Regions from separate parts of the Anabaena sp. FACHB-595 genome, predicted to be linked through region 1. Evidence: predicted binding sites of a transcription regulator. Region 1 holds the regulator's gene; the other holds the start of a gene.
The links. Region 1 encodes NtcA, which controls nitrogen genes in cyanobacteria. Its sites were predicted from a motif close to TNTGTANNNNNNNNTACANA; they were not measured.

Region 1 (7,541 bases):
CATTCCCTTCATTAATAATTTTTGCAGATCCTAAGGCATAACCGATAAGCGCTAAGACTATAGCAATAATTGGCTCCATATATGCTCCTATTACCTTTTAGGGCAATTTTAGTTTAAAGGACATGGTACTACCATGCCCTACATTTAAGTCTAATATCATGTCTATTTGAATACTTGTAATATCTGTGGGGGTTGGTAATGGGTCATGGGTAATTGGTAATGGCAAAACACAATTACCTTTTAGCTAACGCTCACTACGGCAGCCTATTAGCTATAACTCGCTACCAATCAAGATTAAACAAAGGTAAATAATTAATATTTATTTAATATTAAAAAATAAATGGCGATCGCACTATCGCCTAATTTGGTTCAACAAAAAAATCTGGGGACAGACAAATTTGACAACGCCCCCAGTTTACAGCTTGTGTTAAAAACCAAATATCAGTCTAACTACACCCAAGAACGTACCTAAAGGCCCCGATATCAAGCCGACGCTATCACTAGTCCTGGCTAGACCTGAGCGACCAACCACCACAATATCGTTGTTCCGGAGTATGGGATTAGTCTCTTCGTTAATTCCTTGGTTGAAATCAACTTTGATCTCACGCTTAGTCACTGAACCATTGGGGTTAAGACGCATCAACTCTACACTGGCGCTACGCGCTCTAGCGTCATTAAATCCACCAGCCGCGAGTAGTGCTTGGTTTAAGGAGCTATTTGGTCTAATGTCTACGGCTCCTGGGCGTTTAACTTCACCTACCACACCAACCTGAATTGTATTAGGAGACAAAGTAGTAGTTGCTAATTCCGTCGCTAGTGCTGGATTAACCTCAGTAGCAGTAGGAATCACAATTGTGTCTCCATCTTGGACAATTACGTCTTGATTAACATCACCAGTCCGCAATAGTTCCAAAAGATTGAGGTCTATCGTTTGTTCCCCTGTAGTCCTTGTCGGTCGGCGTAATTTGATCTTGGTAACATCTGCTTGGGAAGTAATACCGCCAGCTAATTGAATTGCTCGTGTCACCGTAGGTAAACCACTACCACTAGCCCCAGCGCCACCAGCCTGAGCTTCTGTCGCACCCGCACTCACAAGATATGAGCCAGGACGATTGACTTGACCAATAATGGCTACTGTGCGGGGTGCTGTTTGGCTAGCAGCAAAGTTAGCAGCAAATAGATTACGTGCTTCTGCTACGTTGAAGCTAGTAGCAGTTGGCACGACTATAACGTCTCCATCCCTTAAAGTAATATCTTGTGAAGAGCTACCAGTTTGGATGAGTTCCTTCAAATTTAGACTCACGATTTGCTCAGTAGAATTGCTGGTTTTACGTCTCAGCTTCACTTGAGTGACATCTGCTGCTAAGGTAACACCCTGGGCTGTGGTGAGTGCAGCCAAGACAGTGGGATATTGTACCCCTGGATTATTACCTGCACCGCCTTGCAAGCTCAAAGTGTAAGAGCCTGGGCGTGTGACCTCCCCAGCAACTAAGATATTGATGGGGCGAGGGGATAAAAGATTTACAGAAATCTGGGGACGTTTCAGAAACCTGCGATATCTGTCAGTGATCACATCAGCTGCTTGTTCTGTCGTGAACCCCTGAACAGAAACACTGCCGATTAAAGGTAAGTTGATAGCTCCACCTGGAGGAATTTGATATTCACCACCATATTCGGGAACTTCAAATACATTTACACGAATTAGATCGCCGCCTCCCAACAAGTATTTTGTATCTACTTGTACTGGTGGTGATACTCGTTGGTTAGTAGGGGGTACTGTTTGCGAATTAGGAAATACTTGTTGTCCCTGAGCTACGCTGGCAAACGGCACAACGAGATGAGCAGCAGTTAGCAAAGCTGCACCCACAGCTGGCTGTGATAGAAATTTCAGCGAACCTGTGTTAAGCATATTTTTTAAACTCTGAGACTACCATCGGTAAAGTATTGTCTAAACATTTTAATCTTGACTATACTTAAGTATTGAAGTTTCCCGACAATTCTCATTTTCCTAGAAAAACTATCTTAATCCGGTCAAATATTTTTTCCCAAGTTTGAATTTTTAGTAAAGTTACAGTAAAAGTTGCCTGATTTTACTAAACAACATCTGTGAATATAATTTTCACATTAGTATTTTTGCTGAGATATAGCTGTTGACAGACTTGAAATCATTGTGTTGTCCAGGTTTTATCTTAGCTTGATGTCCTAGTCTGTCTAGCTACGGCTATACTTCTGATTGATCAATTACTTCATGCAAAGATGTGTCTTGTTTTTGAATCTGGTTGATAAAAAATTCTTCTAAAGATTGACGAGATAAATTCATAGAAATAATTCGCCCACCCATTAGACGCACGCTAGCTAGGAAATCATAATAATCTTCTTGCAGTGTGCCTTGCCAATAACCATCAGGTTCATATACTAAATTTGCCAGCCATTTTTTGAGAATTTCCCAATCACCATTTTGACCTTGAACATGATATGTGTTCTGACTACCCAGTAGTTCATCCAGAGAACCAGAGCAAACTAATTCACCTTGTGAAAGAATGGCAATGCGATCGCATATTTTCTCCACTTCACTGAGAATATGGCTATTGAAGAAAATCGTCTTACCTGCGGCTTTCAGCGACAAGATAATTTCCCGCATCCGGTAGCGTCCCAAAGGATCTAAACCAGACATGGGTTCGTCCAAAAATATTAATTCTGGATCGTTAATTAGTGCCTGAGCCATGCCAACACGCTGTAGCATTCCTTTGGAATAGCGGCGCATCTGTTTTTTTTGGGCATCAGCTACAGATAAACCCACCAAATCCAATAATTCAGGAATGCGTTGACGTTGCACACTGGCAGGAATTTCAAACAAACCAGCCGCTAACTCTAAAAACTCCCAACCAGTAAGATATTCATACAAGTAAGGATTTTCACTCAAATAACCAACACGTTGCTTGATATGGCGATCGCCTAATGGCTGACCCAACAATAACCCTTTTCCACCGCTTGGACGGATAATTCCCAACAATAGCTTTAACAAAGTAGTTTTACCTGCACCATTCGGCCCCAGTAAACCAAAAGTTTCCCCCTGGTAAACCGTTAAAGAACAGCCCTTGAGGGAAACAACTTTTTGATTCATCCAAAAGCCGGTGCGATAAACTTTTCGCAAATCAGAAGTCATCACTACCGACGGGGTATTTTTGGTAGTTAATTGAAAATCCGGGGTGTCTGTAAAAGACTGCATTGGGTGTTAATTAACAAATACTAGTGATTACGCAGCATTGGTTATAAAGTACCCAAGAAGATCAGCGCGATCGCTACTGGTTTGTTAATTGTTGCGAATTTTGGGGATTGGGGACTGGGGATTGGGGACTGGTGACTGGGGATTGGGGATTTCTGCTCCCTGCCCCTGCTCCCTGCCCCCTGCTGTTTACAAAACCCCCTTAGAGCTAGGAATCGTCCCAGCGCGGCGAGGATCGACTTCTATAGCCATTCTGGCTGCTCTGGCAAAGGCTTTGAAGGTCGCCTCAATAATGTGATGGGAATTAATGCCATCTAATTGGCGAATGTGCAGAGTCATTTGGCTATGGTTGACTAATGCCACAAAAAATTCTCTAACTAATTGGGTGTCATAAGTTCCCACACGTTCCGTAGGAATTTGTAAGCCATAGCTGAGGTGAGGACGACCAGAAAAATCCAATGCTACCTGTACTAAAGCTTCGTCTAAAGGTGCTAGGAAATTACCAAAGCGGACTATACCTTTTCTGTCGCCTAATGCCTTAGCCAAAGCTTGACCTAAAGTAATACCCACATCTTCATTTGTGTGGTGGTCATCAATTTCCCAATCTCCTTTGGCTTGGACATCCAAATCAATCAAGCCGTGGGAGGAAATTTGATGCAGCATATGATCTAAAAAGGGAATGCCAGTAGCTGCCTTACAAATTCCCGTACCATCCAAATTGACAGTAACTTGTACATTTGTTTCCCCAGTGATGCGATGCACTGAAGCAATCCGAGGAACTGAGGACAAATTAAGTTGGGGATAATCGCTGATTTGCATAGAGGCTAGGGATTAGGGATTGGGGATCGGGGATTGGGGACTGGGCATATAAGGAAAAAGTGGTGAAAAAATCATTCTTTTTCCACCTTGTTTGTTCCTCATACCTAATCCCCAATCCCTAATACCCAGTACCCAGATTTTATTACATCCCCATGATTTCGTATCCTGCATCTACGTACAGGACTTGACCAGTAATACCGCTAGCTAAATCACTAGCCAAGAAAGCGGCTGTATTGCCCACTTCTAGCTGAGTCACAGTCCGACGTAAGGGGGCTACTTGCTCCACATGATGAATCATATCTAAAATGCCACCAACGGCACTAGAAGCCAAGGTGCGGATGGGGCCAGCAGAGATGGCGTTAACGCGAATATTTTGAGAGCCGAGTTCAGATGCTAGATAACGTACACTAGCTTCTAATCCGGCTTTGGCTACTCCCATAACGTTGTAGTTAGGAACAGCTCTAACACCACCCAAATATGACAAAGTAATAATACTACCGCCTTCAGTCATTAGGGGTTTAGCCGCACCACTTAACTGCACCAGTGAAAAAGTGCTGATATCTAAAGCCGTGGCAAAACCAGCACGAGATGTTTGGCTAAAATCTCCAGTCAAATCATCTCTGTTAGCAAAGGCTAGACAATGAATCAGAATATCTAACCTGCCCCATTTATCGCGGATGGTATCAAAAGTAGACTGAATTTGTTCATCATTTTGAACATTACAAGGCAAGAATAAGCTGGGGTTAAGGGGTTCTACGAGTTCTGAAACTTTCTTCTCAAATTTGCCACGTTCATCTGGTAGATAAGTAATACCAAGGTTAGCTCCGGCTGCGTGCAGTTGTTGGGCAATTCCCCAGGCAATGGAACGATTATTGGCGATACCTGTAACCAAGGCATTTTTTCCAGTCAGATTCAGCATAGAGATTTTTGTTGTCATTAATGTGATCGATTCATTTGTACAGCTTGACAGAAATCACTACCCAGTAGAAGAGGTAATCAAGCTATGTTGGGAATTTTCTTGCTGTTTAACTCGAAAGAATGTCTAGGGGACAGGAGGAGAGCAAGAGAGGCAAGGTAGGCCAGGGAGGAAAGAGGTTCAGAATTTTTCTTTTCCCCCTTACTCAAGAACAGCCTGCCTGAACCAAGATAGGACTTAGGCAATCTATACCCCTATACCCCTATACCCCTATACCCCTACACCCTTATCCAAACCCTTTATCTTTGTTTTATACATGGTTAGCAAAAATGATGATTATTAAGGGCGTTTTTTAGAATAAAATGTTTGTTATTTCTTAAGATATTTTCAAGATTACTTAATTTTTTCTGCAAAAAACCTGATGGTTAGAGAAAGTAGAAGTATCTATCAAGAACTGCTAGCTAAAAATAGCAAAAGTTGGGTATCATTATGAACAAATAACCATAAAGTTGTACGTTTGAGTATAGGAAAGTACAGAAAGGTTAACGGTGCTTTATTGATTTTTCAGGTGTATTCTTAGGTAATTAGTTTTTAGTTTTTTGTTATTCCGGCATTGGGTAGGGGAAGGGAGATGATCGTGACACAAGATAAGGCCCTAGCAAATGTTTTTCGTCAGATGGCAACCGGAGCTTTTCCTCCTGTTGTCGAAACGTTTGAACGCAATAAAACGATCTTTTTTCCTGGCGATCCTGCCGAACGAGTCTACTTTCTTTTGAAAGGGGCTGTGAAACTTTCCAGGGTGTACGAGGCAGGAGAAGAGATTACAGTAGCACTACTACGGGAAAATAGCGTTTTTGGTGTCCTGTCTTTGTTGACAGGAAACAAGTCGGATAGGTTTTACCATGCGGTGGCATTTACTCCAGTAGAATTGCTTTCTGCACCAATTGAACAAGTGGAGCAAGCACTGAAGGAAAATCCTGAATTATCGATGTTGATGCTGCGGGGTCTGTCTTCGCGGATTCTACAAACAGAGATGATGATTGAAACCTTAGCGCACCGAGATATGGGTTCGAGATTGGTGAGTTTTCTGTTAATTCTCTGTCGTGATTTTGGTGTTCCTTGTGCAGATGGAATCACAATTGATTTAAAGTTATCTCATCAGGCGATCGCCGAAGCAATTGGCTCTACTCGCGTTACTGTTACTAGGCTACTAGGGGATTTGCGGGAGAAAAAGATGATTTCCATCCACAAAAAGAAGATTACTGTGCATAAACCTGTGACTCTCAGCAGACAGTTCACTTAAAGAAGAATAGCAGGAGTCAGAATTCAGAATGTGGCTAACTATTAGCACAGGCTAAATCCTACTCATTATAGATTTAGTTGGTTTCTTCAATCCGTTTATTTAACTCAAAGTGACGGTGAACCCATACTGAAATTCTGGCTCTTGCCTTCTGCACTCTTTAAACAATTGGAACCATCAGAGGTGGTACGTGTTATATTTTTCTCAATGACACCCATAGTTAGAAGTAAATCGAAAATCTTGAGTAACTTCAGCTATTCCCACCCTCCCATCCTCCACAAAGAATGATTGAAAGTAGTAGGCTGTATCTGGACTCAATTGGGTAGCTGAAGATGACCACTGGGTACATCCTCATAGCAGCAATTTTAATTTTGGGAGGTGTAATTGCCACTGTTGGCGATCGCATCGGCACAAGAGTTGGCAAAGCACGCCTCTCTCTGTTTAATCTACGCCCCAAAAACACGGCTGTACTGGTGACAATTTTGACAGGAGGACTAGTTTCAGCAACTACCTTGGCAATCTTATTCATTGCTGACGAAGGACTACGTAAAGGGGTTTTCGAGTTAGAAGATATTCAAAAAGACCTCAGGCAAAAACGAGAACAGCTCAAAGTCGCAGAAGAGCAAAAAACTCAGGTGGAAATTGAACGTAATAAAGTTAATCAAGAGCTAGAAACCACCAGAACAGATAAAAAACAGGTAGAAACTCAGCGCGACCAAGCCAAAAAAGAAAAATTAAAAGCACAGCAAGATTTAGCGCAAACCCAAGCACAATACCAGCGCACCCAAAGCCGACTGGGACAAGTAGTTACACAATATCAAAAAGCGATCGCTGAACTGCAAAGCGTTTACAATCAAAGAAAAGCCTTACAAGGGGCAGTGGAACAACTCAAGACAGAACGCCGCAGGTTATATGCTGAAGCTAAAAAAGCCATAGAACAACGGGACAGAGAACTAGCTAACCGTCAACAAGCGATAGAACAACGGGACAGAGAACTAGCTAACCGTCAACAAGCACTACAACAGCGCGACCAGAAAATTTCCCAACTAGATAAAATAATTCAAAATCGTAACTTGGAAATTGCACAGCGAGAAGAGGTAATTGCCAAACGAGAGTCACGGCTCAAAGAATTAGAAACACAACAGGACTATTTAGAGCAGGAAGTGGCGCGGCTGGAGAAATATTACCAGTCATACCGCGACTTACGTTTAGGCAAACTAGCATTAGTTCGCGGTCAAGTTTTGGCCTCTGCTGTTATTCGGACTAATCAGGTAGCGGCT
Region 2 (7,541 bases), 2.1 Mb from region 1:
GAGAACAACCTAGTACACTGAATAGAACTACGCTAGCTGCTGCCAGAACATAACGTCTTCCCAGACTAACAGCGTAACGTCTTTGTAAAAAACTGTCTTTCACACCACTGAACTTCTGCCGATTCATGTTACTACCTCGTGTGCCAAAGTTTTTAGCTATCTACCAAACTTGACGTTAATGCCGTATTGCTTATTTACTATTGCATTAACATACCTGAAACACTCGACGGTTACAGTTTTAGTAACAGTAACTTTGGCAAGAAAGGTAAATATAACTATTGCAAAAATTCCCTCAATATGAATCAGTATATTGATTTTACAGTCTCTAATATCGGTGGTTTATCTTAAGGCTGAATATTTGTATTTTAGACTACTAAATTTCGGTTTTCCCACAGTAGCCCTAGAATCATTTATGGTAAACAAATTTGCCAACTTCTCAAATAAGTCGGTAATTCAATCTGGCAATTTTCAAACCAATAAGTCTCAAGGGTGAAATTCCCAACTTTTAAATTAATTCGGGACTGTCCACCAAGCTAAGGCATAGGGCTGAGTGGCTTCATTAAGCTGCTTCTGGAACTGGACACGGATTTTGTAGTTTCCATGAGCAGGAACAGGGCAGAAAATATGTTCTACACTATCAACTTCACTAATAGAAGAACAAGCAACACCAGAATCTATATTATTGGTATCAGCTTTTACTAGATAAAGATCGAGGTTATTCAGCTTGCGATCGCGGAAATTTTCACCTACATCAAATTGCTGATTTTTATTAGTATCATTTAATTCTACCAAACGGTTCCAACTAAGAGTAATAGCTACAAAACTATCTTTCTTGAGTGGTCTTGTTAACGCATAATCAACAGACTTGCCTATATCTACTTGTCGATAATCCCAACCAATCCCTGGAACTGGTGCTGTTGGTTGCCATTGACCAGCGCTAAATTGCTGATAAGCACGAAACGCATTTAAATGACCCGTTCCCATTTGGGCATTTAAAGGAATTTTGGGGTCTTGGTAGGCATCAGAAGCTAGCCAGTCTTGGCTTTGTTTATCAATAAGTGTGCGAGTCATGCCCAAGCGTAAACCATCACCACTATCTTGAATCTTTTCGGCTGAATTGAGTAGTACTGCTTTCATCACTTGCTGACGGCGGCTATCAATGCTCCAGTTTGGTTTTTTGGTGCGTAGCTGTCTATCACCAAATTCTTGTAGTAAAGCCACCGTAGCGGTGAGATGAGGTGCAGCAAAACTTGTCCCTGTGACCTTGTTCAACTTGCCATCAGGATTGAGCAAGTTAATATTACTACCAGGCGCTACTATACTAACGGCGCGACGGCCATCTATATTAAATTCCTTACCAGCCAGACGACCGCTAACACCTTGGTTAACGCCTGCTAGGTTAGAAACGTCAACTTTATTGAAAATTCCCTCTCTTCGGGATGAAAAAGCCACGTTTATTCCGTTAAAATTGTCTGTAGGGATAGGAATACCACCTTTACCCTGATTGCCTGCGATCGCATACACGACATCATGAACACGACTCGACCAGTCAACACACAAAGTCAGTAAAGCATTCCCATCTAAAACAGCCTCTGGTCGAGGGTCACGGTTAAGAGGTTCACCAAAGCTAAAGTTAATAGCACGGACATCACCACCATTTTGTGATGCTATGTGCTGGGCCGATAAACACTCTTCTGGTTGACCCATATTTTTTGTAGAACCTACCGCCGACGAATATAATTTCGCTGCCGGCGCAACCCCAGGTAAACCTTTGTCCCTACTGACCATTACACCAGCCACATTATAAGCATGGGGGTCAACACCGTTATTCGATTTAGCTGGGCCATTGCGTAAAAAAACAGCCGCCAGTGAAACAGCACGATTTTTAGACACAGCCTTATCCCAACCAAACATCCCCGGACGACCGATTTCCACCTGACCGATAGCAATCTTTCTACCAAGCAAATTATAAGGAGGTTGGTGTAACTTCAAAGCATCAATACCGTTAGTTCCCAATGAACTTTGTAAAGCCGCAGCCAACACAGGCACACTTAAACAGGAAGCACTTAATCCGCAAATTATCCAAGTTAGTTTTTTCATAGTTATTAGTAAGTTGTCAGTTGTCAGTTGCCAATAGTTTTTTACTCCCTTGCCTCCTGTCTCCTACCCCTGCCTTTTTCTAAAATTCTCAATATTTTGTTACAGTATTTTGTTACAATGCTTACAGACGAGGACGCTTAAAAACCCACCAGCCATGACCCAAAACCGATCTGAAAAACCCATAGTAATCTCTCCATCTATCCTATCAGCCGACTTTAGCCGCTTAGGTGACGAAATTCGCGCTGTAGATGCAGCTGGAGCCGATTGGATTCATGTTGATGTAATGGACGGTCGTTTTGTACCTAATATTACGATAGGTCCTCTGGTAGTGGAGGCGATTCGTCCAGTTACAAAGAAACCTCTGGATGTCCACTTGATGATAGTGGAGCCAGAAAAGTATGTAGAAGATTTTGCTAAAGCAGGCGCTGACATCATTTCTGTTCATTGTGAACATAACGCTTCACCACATCTGCACCGCACCCTGGGACAAATCAAAGAATTAGGTAAACAAGCAGGTGTCGTACTCAATCCTGGTACACCTTTAGAACTAATCGAATATGTTCTAGAACTGTGCGACCTCATACTAATTATGAGTGTTAACCCCGGCTTTGGTGGTCAAAGCTTTATTCCTGGGGTAGTACCCAAAATCCGCCAGTTGCGTCAAATGTGTGACGAACGCGGTTTAGACCCTTGGATTGAAGTAGACGGCGGGCTAAAAGCTAACAATACTTGGCAAGTTTTAGAAGCAGGCGCGAATGCAATTGTGGCCGGTTCTGCTGTATTTAATGCTAAGGATTATGCAGAGGCGATTACTAATATTCGCAACAGCAAGCGTCCTACACCAGAATTGGCGAAGGTCTAGGCTGACTGAATAGATAGAGAATAATCATAAAGTTAAGGGTGATAGTTCATTTATCACCCTTAACTTTATGATATTTGCGGGAAAATATTAGACTTGAAGTGCCAAACGCTAATAACCCCAAGGTGGTTATAGGTTCAGGAATATCAACTCAGTTTAGTAATGCTTAGTGCTATTACATCAATCAAAAAGATTATTGAATGAACTATTTTAATCATACTGTTTCTTCAAATGATAGAGACGCAGAGTTTTACGTCTCTACCTAGCTAGTCTGTTACTGGCTTACTTCGCTACTAGCTGATTAACTGGTGCAACACCAGCCAAGTCCAGAATTTTGGGAATCAAATCTTCCCGCTTGACTGCCATCATGTGGACACCATGACACAATTGCCGCGCTGTTTGTACTTGTTCGGCAGCAATTTTTACACCTTCTTCTAGCGGGTCTTTGGCTTTGGCTAATCTATCAATAATGTGTTCTGGTATATTTACACCGGGAACGCACCTATTAATAAATTGGGCATTTTTTGCGGATTTCAACAGAAAAATTCCAGCCAAAATTGGTTTTTTATGGGTTGAAGCTATCTTATCCATAAACTTTTCTAGTTTTTCAAAATCAGTGATTAATTGACTTTGAAAAAACTGCGCCCCTGCTTCGATTTTGCGTTCAAAGCGACTTTGCAAACCAGACCAACTCGCACATTGGGGGTCTACGGCTGCACCGACAAATAAATCGGTTGCGCCATCGGTCAAGGGTTTATCGTTGCAATCAACACCTTGATTCATTTTCCGAATTAGTTGCAATAGTCGTACTGCTTCCAAATCAAAGACGGCTTTGGCTTCAGGATGATCGCCTGCTTTTACTGGGTCGCCAGTCAAAGCTAAAATATTACGAATACCCAAGGCGTGAGCGCCCATGAGGTCGGCTTGTAATGCAATACGGTTGCGATCGCGGCAAGCCATCTGACAAATTGGTTCAATACCCTGTTGCAACAAAATTGCCGATGCTACCAATGAAGACATCCGCAACACCGCACGGCTACCATCGGTAATATTGACAGCATGAACTCTCCCCTTAAGAGTCGCCGCCATTTCAATCATATGAGTGGGATTTCCCCCTTTCGGTGGTGCTACCTCGGCGGTAACTAAAAATTCCCCCGCTTGCGCGGCTTTACTGAAATAATTCAAAGCAGTATAGCTATGGTTATCGTCCATAACGTGATTATGTTTGTTCTTTTTAAGGGTATAACGAATTACACCTGAAAGAACAAGGGAGTGGGAAGTCCAGCCTACAAAATACCTAGCCCCAATTAAGTCATGTCAGTCGCTCAAGAATTAGAACCAGCAGCAGATATAATATTTCCGCCAGGAGACATTGAAAGCCACGAGCCTTGATAACATTGATTATCGCTCTTTTATGACTCTGATGAAAGAAAAAAATATAGGTTGGGTTGAACCTTAGTGAAACCCAACAAAACCAAGGATTTTTCGTGTTGGGTTGAGGAACGAAACCCAACCTTGTATATTGAGGGAAGTAATAGAAGAGCGTTATACTAAGCAATCACCTGCGTTCGGCCGTAGACCATCACGCCCTAGATTGATCAATTCTAATTAAGTTACTTCACTTAGATGAACGCGATCGCGCTTTCTTTAGTAGTTGACTATATCTGCAATATTGTTAAACAATTCAGATATAATAATAAGTTTGTCTATTGCTTTTGTTTTTTAGAATATGTCTAAGACTTACACCGTTGAGATTCTCCACCAAGGTAAAACCCACACTTTACAGGTTCCTGAAGATAAAACTATTTTATCAGTTGCAGATGAACAAGGGTTAGATTTACCTAGTTCTTGCCATGCTGGTGTTTGTACAACTTGCGCTGGTCAAATTATTACCGGAACTGTAGATCAAAGTGATGGTATGGGGGTTAGCCCAGAACTACAACAACAAGGTTACGCATTGCTTTGTGTAGCCTATCCTCGTTCCGATTTGAAAATTGAAACCGAAAAAGAAGATACTGTTTATCAAATGCAATTCGGTAAGTAAGATAAATAGCTTGATGTCGGTAATTGGTAATTTTTTGTTGTCAGTAATTTGTGGGTCAATCCCAATTACTGATATTTATCATTACCAATTACTATCCATGATCCACAATATACATAAAATCAGTATTTCACTAAGGCTGAAATCGGTTATTCTAGAAGCTACAAATCAACCGGATTGACAGCGATGACAACCCATTTTATTAGTGCAGAAATTGACATCCAAGAAACACCAACAGAATTACAAGCAGCCATTGAGGCAGAGTTGAAAAAGCAAGGTGAACCTCTCCGTTGGGCGATTACTGCTGTAGATGATGAACGGCAAAAGGCGACAGTAGAAGCTGTGGTGACTACAGTTAGTGCCAAGTAGTGACTTCCAAGTGCTGAGTATTGATCAATACTGGGGGTTAACCCATCTATCCGCAATAATTTTGAAGCTACATTAACTCAGCACTGAATATGAATCGTCCTTACACTGCTATCTTGATTGTACCTACTGGTGTTGGTGCAGCGATTGGGGGATATGCGGGGGATGCTTTACCTGTTGCTAGATTAATAGCACAGGTTTGCGATCGCCTGATAACTCACCCCAACGTCCTTAATGGTGCTAGTTTATACTGGAACATCCCCAACTCTTTCTATGTGGAAGGTTATGGGCTTGATAAATTTGCTGCCGGATGTTGGGGACTAAGGCCTGTACGCAATAACAAAATTGGTTTACTTTTAGACCAGGGTATTGAGCCAGATTTAAGACTACGACACTTACAAGCAGCCGATGCAGCGCGGGCGACTTTGGGTTTAACTATCACAGATCATGTAATTACTGATGCGCCCTTGAACGTAGAATTACGGACTGCACCATCAGGCGCAAGTTGGGGGACAATTGGCAACCCCGATAGTTTATTACGAGCTGCCGAAATATTAATTAACAAAAGTGGGGCAGAAGCGATCGCAATTGTTGCCCGTTTCCCTGATGATATGGATGAGGTAGCAGCGCAAAATTACCGTCACGGTCAAGGTGTAGACCCCATTGCCGGGGCAGAAGCAGTCATTAGCCATTTAGTAGTTAGAAACTTTCAGATTCCTTGCGCCCATTCCCCCGCTTTAGCACCAGAACCCCCATATCCAGACTTATCACCCCGTTCTGCGGCAGAAGAACTAGGTTATACTTTCTTACCGAGCGTACTCGTAGGTTTAAGCCGCGCACCACAATTTATATTAGAGAAAGAGTCAAGCCAATCTCACCTAGAAGACATTTGGGCAGAGCAAGTGGATGCTATTATCATGCCAGCAACAGCCTGCGGTAGCAGCGCCTTACTCAGCCTAAGTCAAAAGCAATGCCAAATTATCACTGTAGAGGAAAATCAAACTCAAATTCAAGTCACTGCCCAAGCCTTAGGAATTAAATCCATACAAGTAAAATCTTATTTGGAAGCAGTCGGCTTAATAGTAGCCCACAAAGCAGGCATTAATCCAAAGTCCCTTTGTCATTAGTCAGTTGTCAATAGTCCATAGTCCATAGTCCATCTTCTTCCCCCAATCCCCATTACCCCTTATCCCCAGAGGGGGCCCCACCTTCCCCAATCCCCAATCTTCAATCCCTACTCCCCTAAAACTCCCGTGGTTGAACAACAAAAACAAGAACCAGAAATTCCATACTTAACACGTACCCAAGTGCTAGTGGCGATGGGTGTAACTGCCGTCTTGTTGTGGACAATTGCTAAGTTATGGTTGCGCTTTGGGAACTTTTTGTTATTTGAATGGCATTGGTACCCAAGAGATTTTTTGCTGGGGCTTGGTGTAGGGTTAATTATTACTATTTTAAGTGGGCTAGCTTATAGCTTCTGGAAGGCATACCGCAGAAGCGCCGACTATTACTTAGAATTAGTGCTGAAACCCTTAGCTTGGCCGGACTTAATTTGGTTGGGGTTACTACCAGGACTAAGTGAAGAATTGTTATTTCGCGGTGTTATGTTACCCGCTTTAGGCTTAGACCATTTTGCCGTTATTGGTTCTAGTTTATGCTTTGGTATTCTGCACCTGAGTGGTTCCCAACAATGGCCTTACGTCATTTGGGCAACCATTGTTGGGGTAATACTGGGGTATAGCGCCTTGTGGACTGGTAACTTGCTAGTGCCAATTGTGGCTCATATCATGACCAATTTGGTTTCTAGTTGTTTGTGGAAACTGCGCCAGTCGTAGAACACAACACTTCCGTTAAATTAGCTAGGACTTACGCATACAGGTTGTCTGTTGAGACCGGGTGTAAGGATGTAAGGGTGTAAGGGTTTCAAGCATTTATACCCCTACACCCCCATACCCCTATACCCTTCTCCAAACCCTTGATCTTTCGTTTTTATGCGTAAGTCCTATTAGTTTGAGTCGCCAGAGCGATCGCCTGTGGTAATATACGGTGTTCCTGAATCTGAATCCTGGCGTGGAGTGTCTCTGCTGTGTCATCGGGTAATATTGGCACGGCCGCCTGCATCAAAATCGGCCCGCTATCCACTTCTAAAGAAACCAAATGCACCGTGCAGCCTGT

Region 2: a site for NtcA is predicted at 2,209-2,228, ahead of rpe (ribulose-phosphate 3-epimerase). Genes of this name have one in related genera too.

The regions. Positions count from the first base shown of each region.
Region 1 is NZ_CP183473.1:5,257,181-5,264,721, forward strand. It holds gene ACN222_RS21920 (SPFH domain-containing protein) at 1-79, opposite strand, end outside; gene ACN222_RS21925 (polysaccharide biosynthesis/export family protein) at 428-1,909, opposite strand; gene ACN222_RS21930 (ABC transporter ATP-binding protein) at 2,222-3,229, opposite strand; gene hisB (imidazoleglycerol-phosphate dehydratase HisB) at 3,416-4,045, opposite strand; gene fabI (enoyl-ACP reductase FabI) at 4,188-4,964, opposite strand; gene ntcA (global nitrogen regulator NtcA) at 5,593-6,264, shown strand; gene ACN222_RS21950 (DUF3084 domain-containing protein) at 6,594-7,541, shown strand, end outside.
Region 2 is NZ_CP183473.1:903,034-910,574, forward strand. It holds gene ACN222_RS03860 (serpin family protein) at 1-127, opposite strand, end outside; gene ACN222_RS03865 (S8 family serine peptidase) at 511-2,100, opposite strand; gene rpe (ribulose-phosphate 3-epimerase) at 2,255-2,962, shown strand; gene ACN222_RS03875 (methylenetetrahydrofolate reductase) at 3,242-4,171, opposite strand; gene ACN222_RS03880 (2Fe-2S iron-sulfur cluster-binding protein) at 4,689-5,003, shown strand; gene ACN222_RS03885 (hypothetical protein) at 5,187-5,369, shown strand; gene ACN222_RS03890 (DUF3326 domain-containing protein) at 5,459-6,493, shown strand; gene ACN222_RS03895 (CPBP family intramembrane glutamic endopeptidase) at 6,620-7,201, shown strand; gene purN (phosphoribosylglycinamide formyltransferase) at 7,356-7,541, opposite strand, start outside.